2 regions of the Mycobacterium sp. NGS15 genome follow, and region 2 is predicted to be linked to the other one. Evidence: riboswitches for the same ligand, from Rfam matches in the RefSeq annotation. Region 2 holds a riboswitch; the other holds the start of a gene.

Region 1 (7,510 bases), on a different contig from region 2:
TCCACACCTCGCGGGCGGCACCGTCTTCCCCGGTGGCGAGCCGTTCGGCCAGATCCGGCGGGCAGGCCTCGCCGCCGAAAATCAGGAGCCGCACCGCCTCCAGCGCTTCCGCCGGCCACAATGCGGCCAGGGTGGGCACCGTCGACACCACGGTGACATCGCGAGATACCAGCCACGGCCCCAGATCCATGCCGCTGCGCACCAGGGATCGCGGCGCGGGTACCAGACACGCACCGTAGCGCCACGCGAGCCACATCTCTTCGCACGAGGCGTCGAAGGCCACAGAGAGTCCGGCGAGCACTCGGTCATCTGGACCAATCGGATTGTCCTGCAAGAACATCTGTGCTTCGGCGTCGACAAAGGCGGCCGCGTTGCGATGCGTCACCGCCACGCCCTTAGGAGTGCCGGTGGAACCCGAGGTGAAGATGATCCAGGCGTCGTCGCGTGGTGTGGGTTTGGTGGCGCGCCAGCCACGCGAGGAACCGGGTCCACGAACCAGGCCGCCGGGGGTGATCACGGCGGCCACCTGCGCCTCGCCGAATACCAGCGCCGCGCGTTCCTCGGGATCGTCGGCGTCGACGGGAACGTACGCGGCTCCCGCGGCCAGGGTCGCCAGGATCGCCACATAAAGCGAGTAGCTGCCCGAGGGCATCCGGATGCCGACGCGATCACCGCGCCCGATTCCCCGGGTGCCAAGCCACTCGACACTCGCCTCGACGTCGACGATGAGCTCGGAGTACGTGAGCTGGATGGTGCCGTCGTCGATGGCGGGCGCGTCGGGGTGCTCCGCGGCGGTGGAGTAGAGGATGTCTATCAGGGTCCGGGCCGGAGGGGCTGACCTGCCGAGCAGGTACTGCGGGGGCACCGGGTGGGCCGGGGTGTCATGAGCGGCGGGCTGGGGGGCCTCTTCGCGCGCGCGGCTCATGGGTGACTCGTCGGGGCCGGTCACGCTGCTCCTCGTTAGTTCCGCGTCGGTTTTGTGAGCCTGGAGGGGTACCGCAGCGAGCCTATCGGTCCGGGTGCGGCTGAGCTCGTCGCCGCGCGGAAGTGGTCCGCTGGGCACGGTCACCCCATGGCCGCCAAGTTTGCCACGGCGGTCCGCCAGCCGATTCCTTCGGGCGTGGAGCCCTAGCCCTCTTTCGCCGTCCGCCTGGTCTTGTACAGGCTGGCGACGGTGGTGATGAGCAGCGTCACGACGATCACCGCAAGACTTGCCAACGTGGGGATCTCGGGCACATGCACCGGCTCGCCGCCGTTGATGAAGGGAAGCTCGTTCTCGTGCAGCGCATGCAGGATCAGCTTGACGCCGATGAAGAACAGGATGAACGCCAGCCCCTGCGACAGGTACACCAGTCGCTTGAGCATGTCGCCGAGCAGGAAGTACAGCTGGCGCAGACCCATGAGGGCGAACACGTTGGCGGTGAACACCAGGTAGGGCTCTTTGGTGAGCCCGTAGATCGCGGGGATCGAGTCGAGCGCGAAGAGAAGATCGGTGGTGCCCAGGGCGACGATCACCAGGAACATCGGCGTGATGAGTCTGGCGCCGTTCGCACTGTTATCCCGGACCCACAGGCGCAGGCCGTCCCACGTGTCGGTCGTCCGCAGGTGCTTGCGGGCGAACTGCACCACGGCGTTGTCGGCGTCGTCGTCATGCTCGGTGTCGCGCGCCAGGTTGACGGCGGTGTACACCAGGAACGCGCCGAACAGATAGAAGATCCAGGAGAACTGGTTGATGGCCACCGCGCCCAGGGCAATGAAGATGCCGCGGAAGATCAGCGCCAGGATGATGCCGATCAACAGCGCCTCTTGCTGATAAACCCGGGGCACTTTGAAGCTGGCCATGATGATCAGGAAAATGAACAGATTGTCCACCGAGAGGCTGTATTCGGTGAGCCAGCCCGCGAAGAACTCCAGCCCGAACTGGCTGCCGTGGAAGAACCACACCCAGAGGCCGAATGCCACCGCGAGCCCTATGTAGACGCTGAGGGCGGTGGCAGTTTCGCGGACGGAGGGTTCATGGGGCCGCCTGCCGATCACCACGACGTCGACCAACAAGATCGCGACCGTGACGGCCAGCGTGATGATCCATTCGAGCTGGGATACCTGCATGAAATAACCTCCGGTCGCCAAAACGCCGGAGGTCTCTTCCGCCGGCAGGTGACCGGCCTGCGGCACCGACCGGTCCGACAATGGCCGATGTGATGACGACACCGCAGCGAAGGAATACTCCCCTCCGCTAGTCAGTCTGCCCTATGGCGCGGGGATCGGAAAATCGAGCTGGATTCACGAGCTGACACGGCGGGATTTGAAATCACCCTGCGTAATGCGCTTGACGGTGGCTGCGAACGGCGAGCAGACTGCGCACAGGTCATGAGTACCAGCGATAAGCCCTGGCTAGCTGGTCGGCAACCCTCCTCCATGCCGTTTGTCTTCACGCAGGCGGCTCATCCACGGCGGGGTGCTCCAGGTGACGACCTGGCCGCGCTCAACCGGGCGCGGCAAGCGTGGACTCGCCGGGCGGGTCCGGTGAGATGGGATGTCACATGTCAGTATCCAAACCTTCAGCATCCGAACCTTCTGGGTCCGAGCAACCGGCTGCGCGTGTTGTGGGAGCCGATATCAAAGTTCCACTGGCCCAAGGTGGCTGGATCCGTTACGCCAATTTTGACTATGCCGCCAGTGCGCCCGCACTCTGCGACGTCGCGGACCGCGTCACCGAACTGCTGCCCTACTACGCCAGTGTGCATCGTGGCGCCGGATACGCCTCACGCGTGTGCACGACTCTCTACGAGGGCGCCCGTGAGACGGTGGGACGCTTCGTCGGGGCCGCCGCCGACCACCACGTGATCTTTACCCGTAACACCACCGACTCGTTGAATCTGCTCGCCTCGGCGGTGCCGGGTGAGGTGGTGGTTCTCGATATCGAGCACCACGCAAACCTGTTGACCTGGCAGCGATATGACGCCCGGGTGGTAAGGCATCGAGCGACCGTTGCAGACACCGTCATCGCCTTGGCCGACGAGCTCGCCCGGCGGCCCGCCGCACTGCTGGCCGTCACCGGCGCTTCGAATGTCACCGGCGAGGTGCTGCCGTTGGCCGAACTCGCGGCCGTCGCACACCGGTACGGAGCGAGGATCGCCGTCGACGGGGCGCAGCTGGTTCCGCACCGCCGAATCGACCTGGTGGCAACCGGAATCGACTACCTCGCGTTCTCCGGGCACAAGCTGTATGCGCCGTTTGGTGCCGGAGTCCTTGTGGGGCACAGTGACTGGCTCGACACCGCGAGGCCTTATCTTGCGGGTGGCGGGGCGGTTCACAATGTTGGTATCGACAGGGCCGAGTGGCTCGTGGGACCGCAGCGGCATGAGGCGGGCACGCCCAATGTGGTCGGCGTCGCCGCCGTGGCGGCTGCGTGCGAGGCGTTGGCCGCGCTGGGGGATATAGGCCACGTCGAGGATGCGCTCACCGCCCAACTTCGGGACGGGCTCGCCGCGATCGAAGGTGTTGACACCCTGCGCATTTGGAACAGTGGCCGTGACGTACTGGGCATTGTTTCCTTCACTGTCGCCGGATACGCACCGTCGGTCGCCGCGGCCTATCTGTCGGCCGAACACGGAATCGGGCTGCGGGACGGCAGATTCTGCGCGCATCCGCTGCTGGCCAGGCTGGGCAGGCCAGGGGGCGCGTTGCGCGCAAGTATCGGGCTGGGCACCACCGCGAGTGACATCACGCGCCTCGTCGATGCCATCGGTGAGCTCGTCCACCATGGGCCGGCGCTGACCTATACCGAGCGTGACGGGCAAGTCGGGCCGGTTGACGACAAAAGGCCGCTCCCGGATTTCCTGGTGGTCTAGGCGCCGACACAGTATTCGTTACTTGTAATACGTGATACTTTCAGTTCGACACATCACAGGGTCGGACTGACAAGGACGTCGAATGACTAGTACACGTGTGCGGGGTAGTGAGATCAACGGTCGGGAACGGGCTGTTCCCGACCATGAGGTCGTGATCATCGGGGCGGGCTTCGGTGGCATTGGTGCGGGTATTGAGCTGACCAAAAGGGGTGTCCACGACTTCGTCATCCTGGAGAAGTGGGGCGCTGCCGGAGGCACCTGGCATGCCAACAAGTACCCGGGGGTTGCCGTGGACATCCCCACCTTTATCTACAGCTTTTCTTACGACCAGAAGACCACCTGGTCCAAGTTCTTCACGCCCGGTGACGAGCTTGAGGGATACGCCAACGAACTCGTGGACAAGCATGAACTGCGCCGCAAGATCCGGTTCAACGCCCGCGTGGTGCGCCAGGAATTTGATGAGGCGCATAACATGTGGGCTCTTACTCTGGATGACGACAGCGTCATCACGGCTCGGCACGTGATCGCCGCGACGGGTGGCCTCGAGCAACCCAAGCTGCCCGAGATAGACGGTATCGACTCCTATCGGGGGGTACTGATGCACACCGCGTTGTGGGATAAGGATATTCAGCTGGCCGGAAAACGAGTGGCGGTCATCGGCACCGGCGCCACCTCACTGCAGCTGGTTCCGGAGATCGCCCCCGAGGTCGGCCATCTCACCGTCTTTCAGCGCACCCCCATCTATGTGGGGCCCAAGCCCGACCTGAAGTACAACGCGTTCTGGCGGGCCCTGTTCGGGTTCCCGGGTGTCGCCAAGGGCATTCGGCACGCCATCAACCTCAGTACCGCATACATCCCGGACGCCGTCTTCAAGCTCGACTCCAAATACGTCGAATCCGCCTCGATGGCCCTGGCGAACCGGATGCGCGGCTGGATGCGTACTCAGGTCGATGATCCGGTTACCCGAGAGAAGCTGCTGCCGTACTACGGTTTTGGCTGTAAGCGCCCTTCGTTCTCCAATACCTACCTCAAGACGTTCAACCGTCCCAACGTCGCCCTGGTGACCGAACCCATTCAACGGATCACCGAGAAGGGCCTGCTGACCGCGGATGGGGTCGAACACGAAGTGGATGTGTTGATCTGCGCCACCGGTTTCGCGATCTGGGACCACATGCCGGCCTTCCCGACCGCCGGTCGGCGCGGCAAGGATCTGAAGCAGTTCTTCCAGGAGAACCGTTATCAGGCATATCAGGGCGTTTCGGTGCCGGATTACCCCAACTTCTTCCTCGTCCTCGGACCCTACGGATACGTCTTTGGGCCCTATCACATGCTGATCGAGTCGACCACCGCGCACGCGGCCCGGGTGATAGCGGAGACGAAGAAGCGTGGTGCCACCACCGCCGAGGTCAAGCAGGATGTGCACCAGGCTTACTTCGACAAGATGCACGCGCGCAATGAGAATCACCTGTGGCTCTCGCCGGCATGCTCGACGGCCAATACGTACTACATCGACAACCATGGTGATTCACCCTTCCGCCCAGGCGGTTTCGGTGAAATGTACTTTCACAACAAGTACTTCCGGCTGGACAACTACCGGTACGGCACCGAGACGGTGGCGCCGGTGGTGAAGGCGGCGCCGAGGCGCAAGCGCAACAAGGAGGTTGTGGGATGAGACTGCTGCCGGGGCGCAAACCAGAACTTGTCGTCGTAACCGGAGCCGGAAGCGGCATCGGGCGAGCCATCGCTATCCAATTCGCCCGGGGCGGGGCGGAGGTGGTGGCCTCCGATGTGGATCTGACGACAGCCCAGGAAACGGCCGCGATCATCCACCGAAAGGGCCATCGCGCGGTGGCTTTTCAGCTCGATGTCACCGATCCGGCGGCCTGGGAGCGGTTCGCTGATCAGGTGCGGGCCGAATACGGTGTCCCCGATGTTCTGGTGAACAACGCGGGCATCATGGTCGGCGGGCGCTTCTTCGATCTTGAGCAGGAGCACTGGGAAAAACAGTTCCGGGTCAACGTATTCGGTGTCGCCTATGGCGGACGAGTCTTTGGCAAGCAGATGGCCGAACGTGGCCGTGGCGGTCAGATCGTCAATATCGCCTCGGCGGGGGCCATCACCCCGACGCCGATCTTCCCCGCCTATTCGGCCTCCAAGGCGGCGGTGAAGATGCTGAGCGAGTGTATGCGGATGGAATTGGGCCCCAAGGGAATCGGCGTATCCGCGGTGTGCCCCGGCTTCATCAACACCAACATCGGGGTAAACGCCACCGTCGCCGGCCTGGACCTTCGCGATGATGTGCGCGAGCGCGCGAACAACGCGATGAGGGCCTTCCAGTCCTCTGCCCCGATGCGGGTACTGGACCAGCTGATCGGTCCCCCACAGGTCGCGCGGGCCACGGTCCGCGCGGCGCGCTACAACTTTGCGGTGGCTCCGGTGCGTCCCGAAGCGTGGCTGGGCTACTTCTTGAGCAGGCTCCTGCCCGGTCTCAATCGACATTTCATGTATCCGATTCCGTACTGGCTCGGATTGGATATCGACACGCTCATGCCCAAGGTGCAACATGTCATCGACAACCTGACCGAACGCACCTCGTCGGCGCCGCTCACCGAGCAGCCGGCGGTGTGATCGGGGCCTATCGGCTCACCCGGAATTCAACGATGGCCATGCCTGGACCTCGTCGGTACCGTGGCGGCTGTGGCGACACAACATCAGACGTTTCGGGTTTTCACCGACGATGCTGCAGGCTGGCGTGAACTGACCAACGGAACGGGTGTCACCGCACGCGTCAATGCCCCCGATCTCAAACAGGCACAGCGGGCCCGGCACTCTCTGCGCACCGCGCGCAAGGACGCACCCGCGGTCATCCTGGATGTCTACGTGCACGTCGAGGCCGACTCGCGATCGGCGCGTAAACATTTCGCCAGCCTGAGAGTGCCGTCGGCGGTCTCGTATGCGGGCACGCCGGAAGGGCTGGCCGGTTTGATAGCCGATATCTACCTGGCCGGTGTCGCTGACGGGGTCACTCTGATTCCGGCGTCGCCCACCATGGACATCAGCTGTGCCGCACGCCGCGTATTGGCGCTGCTGCCCCAGCGGATACCGCTGGCGGCCTAAGCGAGCCCGTAGGCGCGGCGCTCACCAGTTGTCGTAACCACCCTCGGGGCCGAGCATGCGCTCCAGCCGGGTGCGATTGATCTTCGCGAGCTCGTTGCGCGTCACCTTGCGCTCGGTATCGACGTCGTGGTGCATGCGATCAGAGATCGCGCGCAGCACCGAGGAACCATCCTGTCCGCACATGTGCATGACGAAGCGATGACCGAAGTGGTGCTCGTATCGATGCGCGGCGGCCCGCAGCGCTGCCATCATCCCCGGCGTCTCATCGCGGATGGCGCATTGCTCGGCATGGGATCGTGCACTTCCCGGCCGTTTTCCCAGCGCCGGATAGGCGATCAGCACCTCGTCCAGCGACTCCTCGGACAGCGCGAACAACTCATTGTCGGCGAATCGGAACAGGGCATCATGATTGGCGAACGGCCGCCCCGCGGCGATCTTCCGTGCCCAGGTCACGCTGCCACCGCACTCGTACAGCGCGTGGACCGCTTTGGTGTCGGGCATCTGGTTGAACGTGTCGCGGCCGATGCCCTGATGCATCA
Region 2 (7,510 bases):
CTGCGCCCAGATCCAGGACATCGTGTGCTCCGGTCGGTAGCAGCCAGTCGATGGCCTCGGGTGGGTAAGAAGGACGGCCCCGCTCGTAGGCCGCAGCCTGGGAACCGAACGAAAGCGATGGCTCTGCTTGTGCGTCCGGCATTCGCGCTCCTCGGGTTCCGTTTACGAAGCCTGTGTTGACTTGGCCAGGGCGAGGGTTTCCCGCACCAGCTCGCTCACCGCGTCGAACTCGATGAGGAACGCGTCGTGACCGTGTACCGATTCGACCACCCGCAAGCCGGTACAACCGGGCAGCAGGTCTGCTAATTCCTCCTGCAGCCGTAGCGGGTACAGACGGTCGGACGTGATGCCGCCGACGACGACGGGGACCGGGCAGCCGCGCAGCGCCTTTTCGACACCACCACGGCTCCGGCCGACGTCGTGACGGTTGAGCGCCTCGGTCAGGATGACGTAGCTGCCGGCGTCAAAGCGCCGAACGAACTTGTCGCCCTGATGTTCCAGGTAGCTTTGCACCGCGTAGCGGCCGCCGGCCCATGGATCCTCGGGCCCATCCGGGCCGACCTGGGGATCGTTGCCGAACCGGGTGTCCAGCTCGACCTCGCCGCGGTAGGTCAGATGAGCGATGCGCCGAGCGAGGTTCAGCCCCTTCTCGGGGCTGCGGCCGCTGCCGTAGTAGTCGCCGCCCTGCCAGTCGGGATCGGCCTGGATGGCGGCGATCTGCGTGTTCTGGGTGCCGATCTGATCGCCGGTGGCGCGCGCGCCGACTGCCAGCACCAGTGCGGCACGCACCGAATCTGGTTGCATCACAGCCCATTCCAGTGCGCGCGCACCACCCATCGAACCGCCGACGACGGCGGCGACCTCGGTGACGCCGAATTGTGCGAGTGCGGCGATGTCGGCATTCACCTGGTCACGCACCGATACCCCGGGGAATCGTGAGCCCCAGGGCTTTCCGTCGCCGGCAAGGGAAGTCGGGCCAGTTGTACCCCGGCAGCCGCCCAGTACGTTGGTGGCGATTGCACACCACTGGTCGGTGTCGATCGCTGCGCCCGGACCAATGATTCCTTCCCACCAGCCGCCGGTGACGTGGCCGGGACCGGCGGCTCCGATCACGTGTGAGTCGGCGGTGAGTGCATGGCAGACGAAGACGACGTTATCGCGGCGCGGTGAGAGCTGCCCCCAGCTCTGTACCGCCACGGTCACGTCATCGATGGCAGCGCCACTCTCCAGGGTGATCGAACCTATTGGTACATAGGCGATCTCATCACCCTGAGGGAGGGCGATGTGGGATGCGGGAAGCTGCTGATCTGCGGATGAACCGCTTGCGCGAAGGTCGTCGGTCAAGGTCACGATGATGCCACCGCCGCGGGCTGTTTGAGTCGCTGTACTGCGGCGAATCCGGCGTCCAGATCGGCCAGGATGTCGTCGATGCCCTCGATGCCGACCGACAGGCGGACCAGTCCCGGCGTAACACCGGAGGCCACCTGTTCGGCGGGCGAAAGCTGTGCGTGCGTCGTCGTCGCGGGGTGGATGACGAGCGACCGCACGTCGCCGATGTTGGCGACCTGGCTGTGCAAGGTCAGCGAATCGATGAAGGTGGTCGCCGCCTCGACTCCGCCGTCCAGCTCGAAGGCGAGTACAGCGCCGGCACCCTTGGGGGCCAGTTCTTTCGCGCGTTCATGCCAAGGGGAGGTGGGCAGCCCGGCGTAGTTGACGTAGGTGACCCCCGGCTGGGCGACGAGGTGATGAGCGACGCGTTCCGCGTTTTCTACATGGCGCTGCACGCGCAGGCTCAACGTTTCCAGTCCCTGTGCGATGAGGAACGCGTTGAACGGCGAGATGGCGGGGCCGAGGTCGCGCAGCAGCTGCACACGCGCCTTGAGTGCATAAGCCGGTGCACCCAGGTCGGCGAACACCACGCCGTGGTAGCTCGGGTCGGGCGTGGTGAATCCGGGGTGGCGGCCCTGCGTCCAATCGAAGGTGCCGCCGTCGATGATCACGCCGCCGATCGCATTGCCGTGCCCGCCAAGGTATTTGGTAGCCGAATGCACCACAACGTCGGCGCCGTGTGCCAGCGGCTGAATCAGATACGGCGTGGCGACGGTGTTGTCGACGATGAGGGGGACGCCCGCTGCGTGCGCGATCTCCGAAAGGCCGGGAATATCGAGAATATCGTTCTGCGGGTTGGAGATCGACTCGGCGAAGATTGCCTTGGTCTGCGGGTTGATAGCGCGGCGCCAGGACTCCAGATCGTCGGGATCCTCGACGAAGGTGGTCGATATGCCCAGGCGCGGCAACGTGTAGTGCAGCAAGTTGTAGGTGCCGCCGTATAGGCGCGGGCTGGACACGATGTTGTCGCCGGCCTGTGCGATGTTGACGATGGCCAGCGTCGCGGCCGCCTGCCCGGAAGCCAGCAGTAACGCCGCCACGCCGCCCTCGAGGGCGGCGATGCGCTGCTCCACGACATTCTGGGTCGGGTTACCGATGCGCGTGTAGATGTTGCCCTCTTCGGACAGACCGAACAGTGCCGCCGCGTGTGCGGTGTCGTCGAAGACGTAGGACGTGGTCTGGTAGATCGGCAGAGCCCGGGCGTTGGTCGCCGTGTCGGGGGACTGGCCCGCGTGGATCTGCTTGGTCTCAAATGCCCACTGGGCGGTGGGATCGATATCGGTCATGGAAACCTCCTGGGTGGTCGGTGCGGGGCTGGCGGTCTAGGGCATGCGACAGCGACAACAACGACAACAGGAGTGCAGGGATTCACCCCCGGGTGACGGATATTTCATCGGGCCAACCTGTCTTCTCGGGGCCCGCCATCGGACCCGCGCTTGCCGTGTGGCCGACTGTCCTTCCATAACCCAGTCGGCTACTCAACCTGGTCATCACCCGGGGCACCCCACCGCGGTTGGAGGGTTGCCGACCAGCGAGCCGGGGCTTGACGCTGGTGCTCATGACCAGTTGGAAGCGTATCTCAAGTCACCGAATGGTTGCCACCAGGTATGCAACGCGCGACTCGACGGTGTCGGGCGGCCGAGATGGGAGCGCGATCACAGGCCGTCCGGCCGCCTAGGCTCGGAGGGACGTGATACTGAATAGGGCATCCGCGCGACCCGCGGATGCCAGATCTACCTCAGATTCTGACCGACCAACGACGCCGGGAGTGACCGTGAGTGCGCAGCAGCCGACCATCATCTACACGCTGACAGACGAGGCGCCGCTGCTCGCGACGTACTCCTTCTTACCGATCATCCGGGCCTTCGCCGGGCCCGCCGGTATCGACGTTCAAACCAGCGATATCTCTGTTGCCTCGCGCATCCTCTCCGAGTTCGCCGACTACCTGCCCGAAGACCAGCGGGTTCCGGACAATCTGGCCGAGCTGGGCCGTCTGACGCAGTTGCCGGAGACGAACATCATCAAGCTGCCGAATGTCAGTGCATCGGTGCCTCAGCTCTTGGCCGCCATCAAGGAACTGCAGGGCAAGGGCTACAAGCTGCCCGACTACCCCGGGGACGCGAAGAGCGACGAAGAGAAGGACATCGTGGCGCGGTACACCAAGTGTCTCGGCAGCGCGGTGAACCCGGTTCTGCGCGAAGGCAACTCGGACCGTCGCGCGCCGCGTGCGGTGAAGGAGTACGCACGCAAGCACCCGCACAGCATGGGTCAGTGGTCGCAGGCGTCGCGCACCCACGTCGCGACGATGAAGGAAGGCGACTTCTACCACGGTGAGAAGTCGCTGACCCTGGATCGCGCCCGCAAGGTGAAGATGGTCCTGACGACCGCCGGTGGCGAAGCCGTCGTGCTCAAGTCCGAGGTGACGCTGGGTGAGGGCGACATCATCGACAGCATGTTCATGAGCAAGAAGGCGCTGTGCGACTTCTACGAGGAGCAGATCGAGGATGCATACAAGACCGGTGTGATGCTCTCCCTGCACGTCAAGGCCACCATGATGCGGGTCAGCCACCCCATTGTCTTCGGACACGCGGTGAAGATCTTCTACAAGGAGGCCTTCGCCAAGCACCAGGAGCTGTTCGATGAGCTGGGCGTGAACGTCAACAACGGCATGTCCGACCTCTACAGCAAGATCGAGGCGCTGCCCGCCTCGCAGCACGAGGAGATCATCCGCGACCTGCATGCCTGCCACGAGCACCGCCCCGAGCTGGCCATGGTGGATTCGGCCAAGGGCATCTCGAACTTCCACTCGCCCAGCGACGTGATCGTGGACGCGTCGATGCCCGCCATGATCCGGGCCGGCGGAAAGATGTACGGCGCGGACGGCAAGCTCAAGGACACCAAGGCCGTCAACCCCGAGTCGACTTTCTCCCGGATTTACCAGGAGATGATCAACTTCTGCAAGACCCACGGCCAGTTCGACCCGACCACCATGGGCACCGTGCCCAACGTCGGTCTCATGGCGCAGAAGGCCGAGGAGTACGGCAGCCACGACAAGACGTTCGAGATCACCGAGGCCGGTGTCGCCGACATCGTCGACATCGACACCGGCGAGGTGTTGCTGAGCCAGAACGTGGAGGCCGGAGACATCTGGCGCATGCCGGTCGTCACCGATGCCGCGATCCAGGACTGGGTGAAGCTGGCCGTCACGCGCGCGCGGGAATCCGGCATGACGGTGGTGTTCTGGCTGGACACCGAGCGTCCGCACGAGAACGAGCTGCGCAAGAAGGTCAAGACCTACCTCAAGGATCACGACACCGAGGGTCTCGAGATCCAGATCATGCCGCAGGTATGGGCGATTCGGTACACCATGGAGCGGGTGATCCGTGGGCTGGACACGATCTCGGCGACCGGCAACATCCTGCGCGACTACCTCACCGATCTGTTCCCGATTCTGGAACTGGGCACCAGCGCCAAGATGCTCTCCATCGTGCCGCTGATGGCCGGTGGCGGGCTGTACGAGACCGGTGCCGGTGGTTCGGCGCCCAAGCACGTCAGCCAGCTGGTCGAGGAGAACCACCTGCGATGGGATTCACTCGGCGAGTTCCTGGCGCTGGCCGTGAGCCTGGAGGACCTGGGTATCAAGACCGGGAACCCGCGGGCCAAGATCCTGGCCACCACGCTGGATGCCGCAACCGGGAAGCTGTTGGAGAACGACAAGAGCCCGTCGCGTAAGGCAGGCGAGCTCGATAACCGTGGCAGCCAGTTCTATCTGGCCCTGTACTGGGCGTCCGAGCTCGCCGCGCAGACCGAGGATCCGGAGCTGGCCGAGTTGTTCGCGCCGCTGGCCAAGCGATTGGTCGAGAACGAGGACGCGATCGTGGCCGAACTTGCCGCGGTGCAGGGCAGTCCGGCCGATATCGGTGGTTACTACCAGCCGGACACCGAGAAGATCAACGCGGTGATGCGGCCGAGCCAGACCTTCAACACCGCCCTGGCCTCCGTCGAGGTGTAGTTCTACGCCTCGAGTGTGGAACCTGGGCGGCGAATCAGCCGAATCCCCCGCCCAGGTTCACGCCCGGCGACATGCCTATCCGACGTCGGAGGCAGCGCTGCGCTTGGCGGCCACCAGCGGGTCGATCAGGTCGGTGATGACCTCGGTGACCTGACCGGGCGCCTCGAGCATGGGCACGTGCCCCATGCCCGCCAGGGTGATCCGTCGTGCATCGGCGGGCAGGCCCTGAGAGATGAGCTTCCCGAAACGGCCCGGGGGCACGATCTCGTCCTTCTCACACAGCACCAGCTGTGCCGGTACCGAGATGGTGTTCAGGTTCTGCAGGCCCGGCGCCGGCAGGATGGACGTCAGCGACGCGAAGTAGGCCGGGCAGTGCGTGATGTCCTCGAAGATGCTGTGGAAGTCCGGCAGGCTCAGCGCCTCGGTCTCTCCACACAGGGTGCGAGCGGTGGCGAACTTGACGAACGGCAGGCCCGCGGCGCGGCGGCCCAACAGCCGGGAGAACGCCAGCCAGGGGAGCATGGCCGCGAACTTCACCACGATCTCCGCCTTCAGAGGCGAGTACTTTGTCCAGCCACCTGCCGGCGCGATGGCCGTGACACTGCGGGCGCGGCCACGCAATGCCAGACCCAGGGCGATCCAGCCACCCAGCGAGTTGCCCACCAGATGCGCTGTTTCCCAGCCTTTCTGGTCCATGATCTGTTCGACCTGATCCAGGTACACGTCGACCGAGCGCTGCGACAACGGAGGTAGCGGGGGCATCGGTCCGCCGCCGTTGTGTCCGGGGTAGGTGGGTGCGAACACCTCATACCCGGCATCGGCGAGCTGCTCGGCCACGGTCTCCCACACCGACTGCGACAGCATGAACGGATGCAGCAGCAGGACCGGCTCGCCCTCACCCATCTCGATGGGCGCCCGCCTGCTCGACGGCTTCGACAAAATGGCTTCCAGCATGCGGGTCCTCCTAGTGCGCCAACGTCTGCGTTGACATTACTGTCTATTGCGTCAAACTACCGTGTCCGGTGGTGCTCATCACGGTTGGTTGTTCTTCGCCCCAGCGGCTCATCAGGGTTGGTTGTTCTTCGCCCCAGCGGCTCATCACTGTCAGACCACTCGACTATCGTCGGCGACCGATGATCACCGTCACCACCATCAACGTCAATGGCATTCGTGCCGCAGTCAAGGAGCGATCCGCGGAGAACCGGGGGCTGCTGCCCTGGCTGGAGCAGACGACCGCCGACATCGTGTGCCTGCAGGAGGTGCGTGCGGAGGACGAGCAACTGCAGGAGGCGCTGGCTCCGGCGCTCGCCGCGGGGTGGCACGTGGTGAATGCCTCGTCGAGCGTGAAGGGACGCAACGGCGTGGGCATCCTCAGCCGAGTCCCGGCCGCCTCCACCAAGGCCACGCTGGACGCCGACGGCGGCGAGTTCGACGAGGCCGGCCGGTACCTGGAGGCCCAGATCGGCGATCTCACGGTGGCGAGCATCTACCTGCCCACCGGAGAAGCGGGCACCGAGCGCCAGGAGGAGAAGGAGCGCTTCATGGCGGCGGTGGGTACCAGAATGGCCACGCTGGCGGGCAGTGGACGCGACGTGGTGATCTGCGGTGATTGGAACATCGGGCACACCGAACGAGACATCAAGGCGTGGAAGGCAAACCAGAAGAAGGCGGGCTTCCTGCCGCAGGAGCGGGCATGGGTTGGCTCGCTATTGGAGGCCGGGTGGGTCGACAGTTTCCGGCTGCTACATCCCGAAGTCGACGGACCGTATAGCTGGTGGTCGTGGCGGGGTAAGGCCTTCGACAATGACGCGGGCTGGCGCATCGACTATCACCTTGCCACTCCCGATCTGGGGCGACGTGCGCACTCGGCGCGGGTCGAGCGCGCGGATGCCTACGCACTGCGCTGGTCCGACCACGCGCCGGTGACGGTCGAGTACCGATAAGCGTCACGCGCGCACAGCGGCTGCAAGAATCGCATTGACCGGTCATGCCAGGATGGATGCACTATGACTGCCGACAGGACTGCTGATGCCGCCATCCGGGGACGCCTGTTCTCCGGTATCCAACCCACCGCCGATTCCCTTCACCTCGGCAACGTGTTGGGCGCGG

What was found. A riboswitch is a leader RNA that binds a small molecule or an ion and turns the genes downstream of it on or off. The one in region 2 is predicted to bind S-adenosylmethionine.
Region 1: it holds a riboswitch for S-adenosylmethionine, as region 2 does, so the genes downstream of both, AC5Y5C_RS06300 (aminotransferase class V-fold PLP-dependent enzyme) here and AC5Y5C_RS12355 (bifunctional o-acetylhomoserine/o-acetylserine sulfhydrylase) in region 2, are expected to answer to the same signal.

Annotation. Positions count from the first base shown of each region.
Region 1 covers NZ_JCALEF010000002.1:410,458-417,967, forward strand. The annotation lists gene AC5Y5C_RS06290 (Pls/PosA family non-ribosomal peptide synthetase) at 1-949, opposite strand, end outside; gene AC5Y5C_RS06295 (TerC family protein) at 1,129-2,109, opposite strand; SAM riboswitch class IV at 2,367-2,511, shown strand; gene AC5Y5C_RS06300 (aminotransferase class V-fold PLP-dependent enzyme) at 2,544-3,854, shown strand; gene AC5Y5C_RS06305 (flavin-containing monooxygenase) at 3,937-5,526, shown strand; gene AC5Y5C_RS06310 (SDR family NAD(P)-dependent oxidoreductase) at 5,523-6,482, shown strand; gene AC5Y5C_RS06315 (hypothetical protein) at 6,552-6,971, shown strand; gene AC5Y5C_RS06320 (2-oxo-4-hydroxy-4-carboxy-5-ureidoimidazoline decarboxylase) at 6,993-7,510, opposite strand, start outside.
Region 2 covers NZ_JCALEF010000004.1:258,438-265,947, reverse strand. The annotation lists gene AC5Y5C_RS12365 (class I SAM-dependent methyltransferase) at 1-142, opposite strand, end outside; gene metX (homoserine O-acetyltransferase MetX) at 163-1,284, opposite strand; gene AC5Y5C_RS12355 (bifunctional o-acetylhomoserine/o-acetylserine sulfhydrylase) at 1,347-2,675, opposite strand; SAM riboswitch class IV at 2,817-2,953, opposite strand; gene AC5Y5C_RS12350 (NADP-dependent isocitrate dehydrogenase) at 3,164-5,401, shown strand; gene ephH (epoxide hydrolase EphH) at 5,477-6,355, opposite strand; gene AC5Y5C_RS12340 (exodeoxyribonuclease III) at 6,535-7,344, shown strand; gene trpS (tryptophan--tRNA ligase) at 7,408-7,510, shown strand, end outside.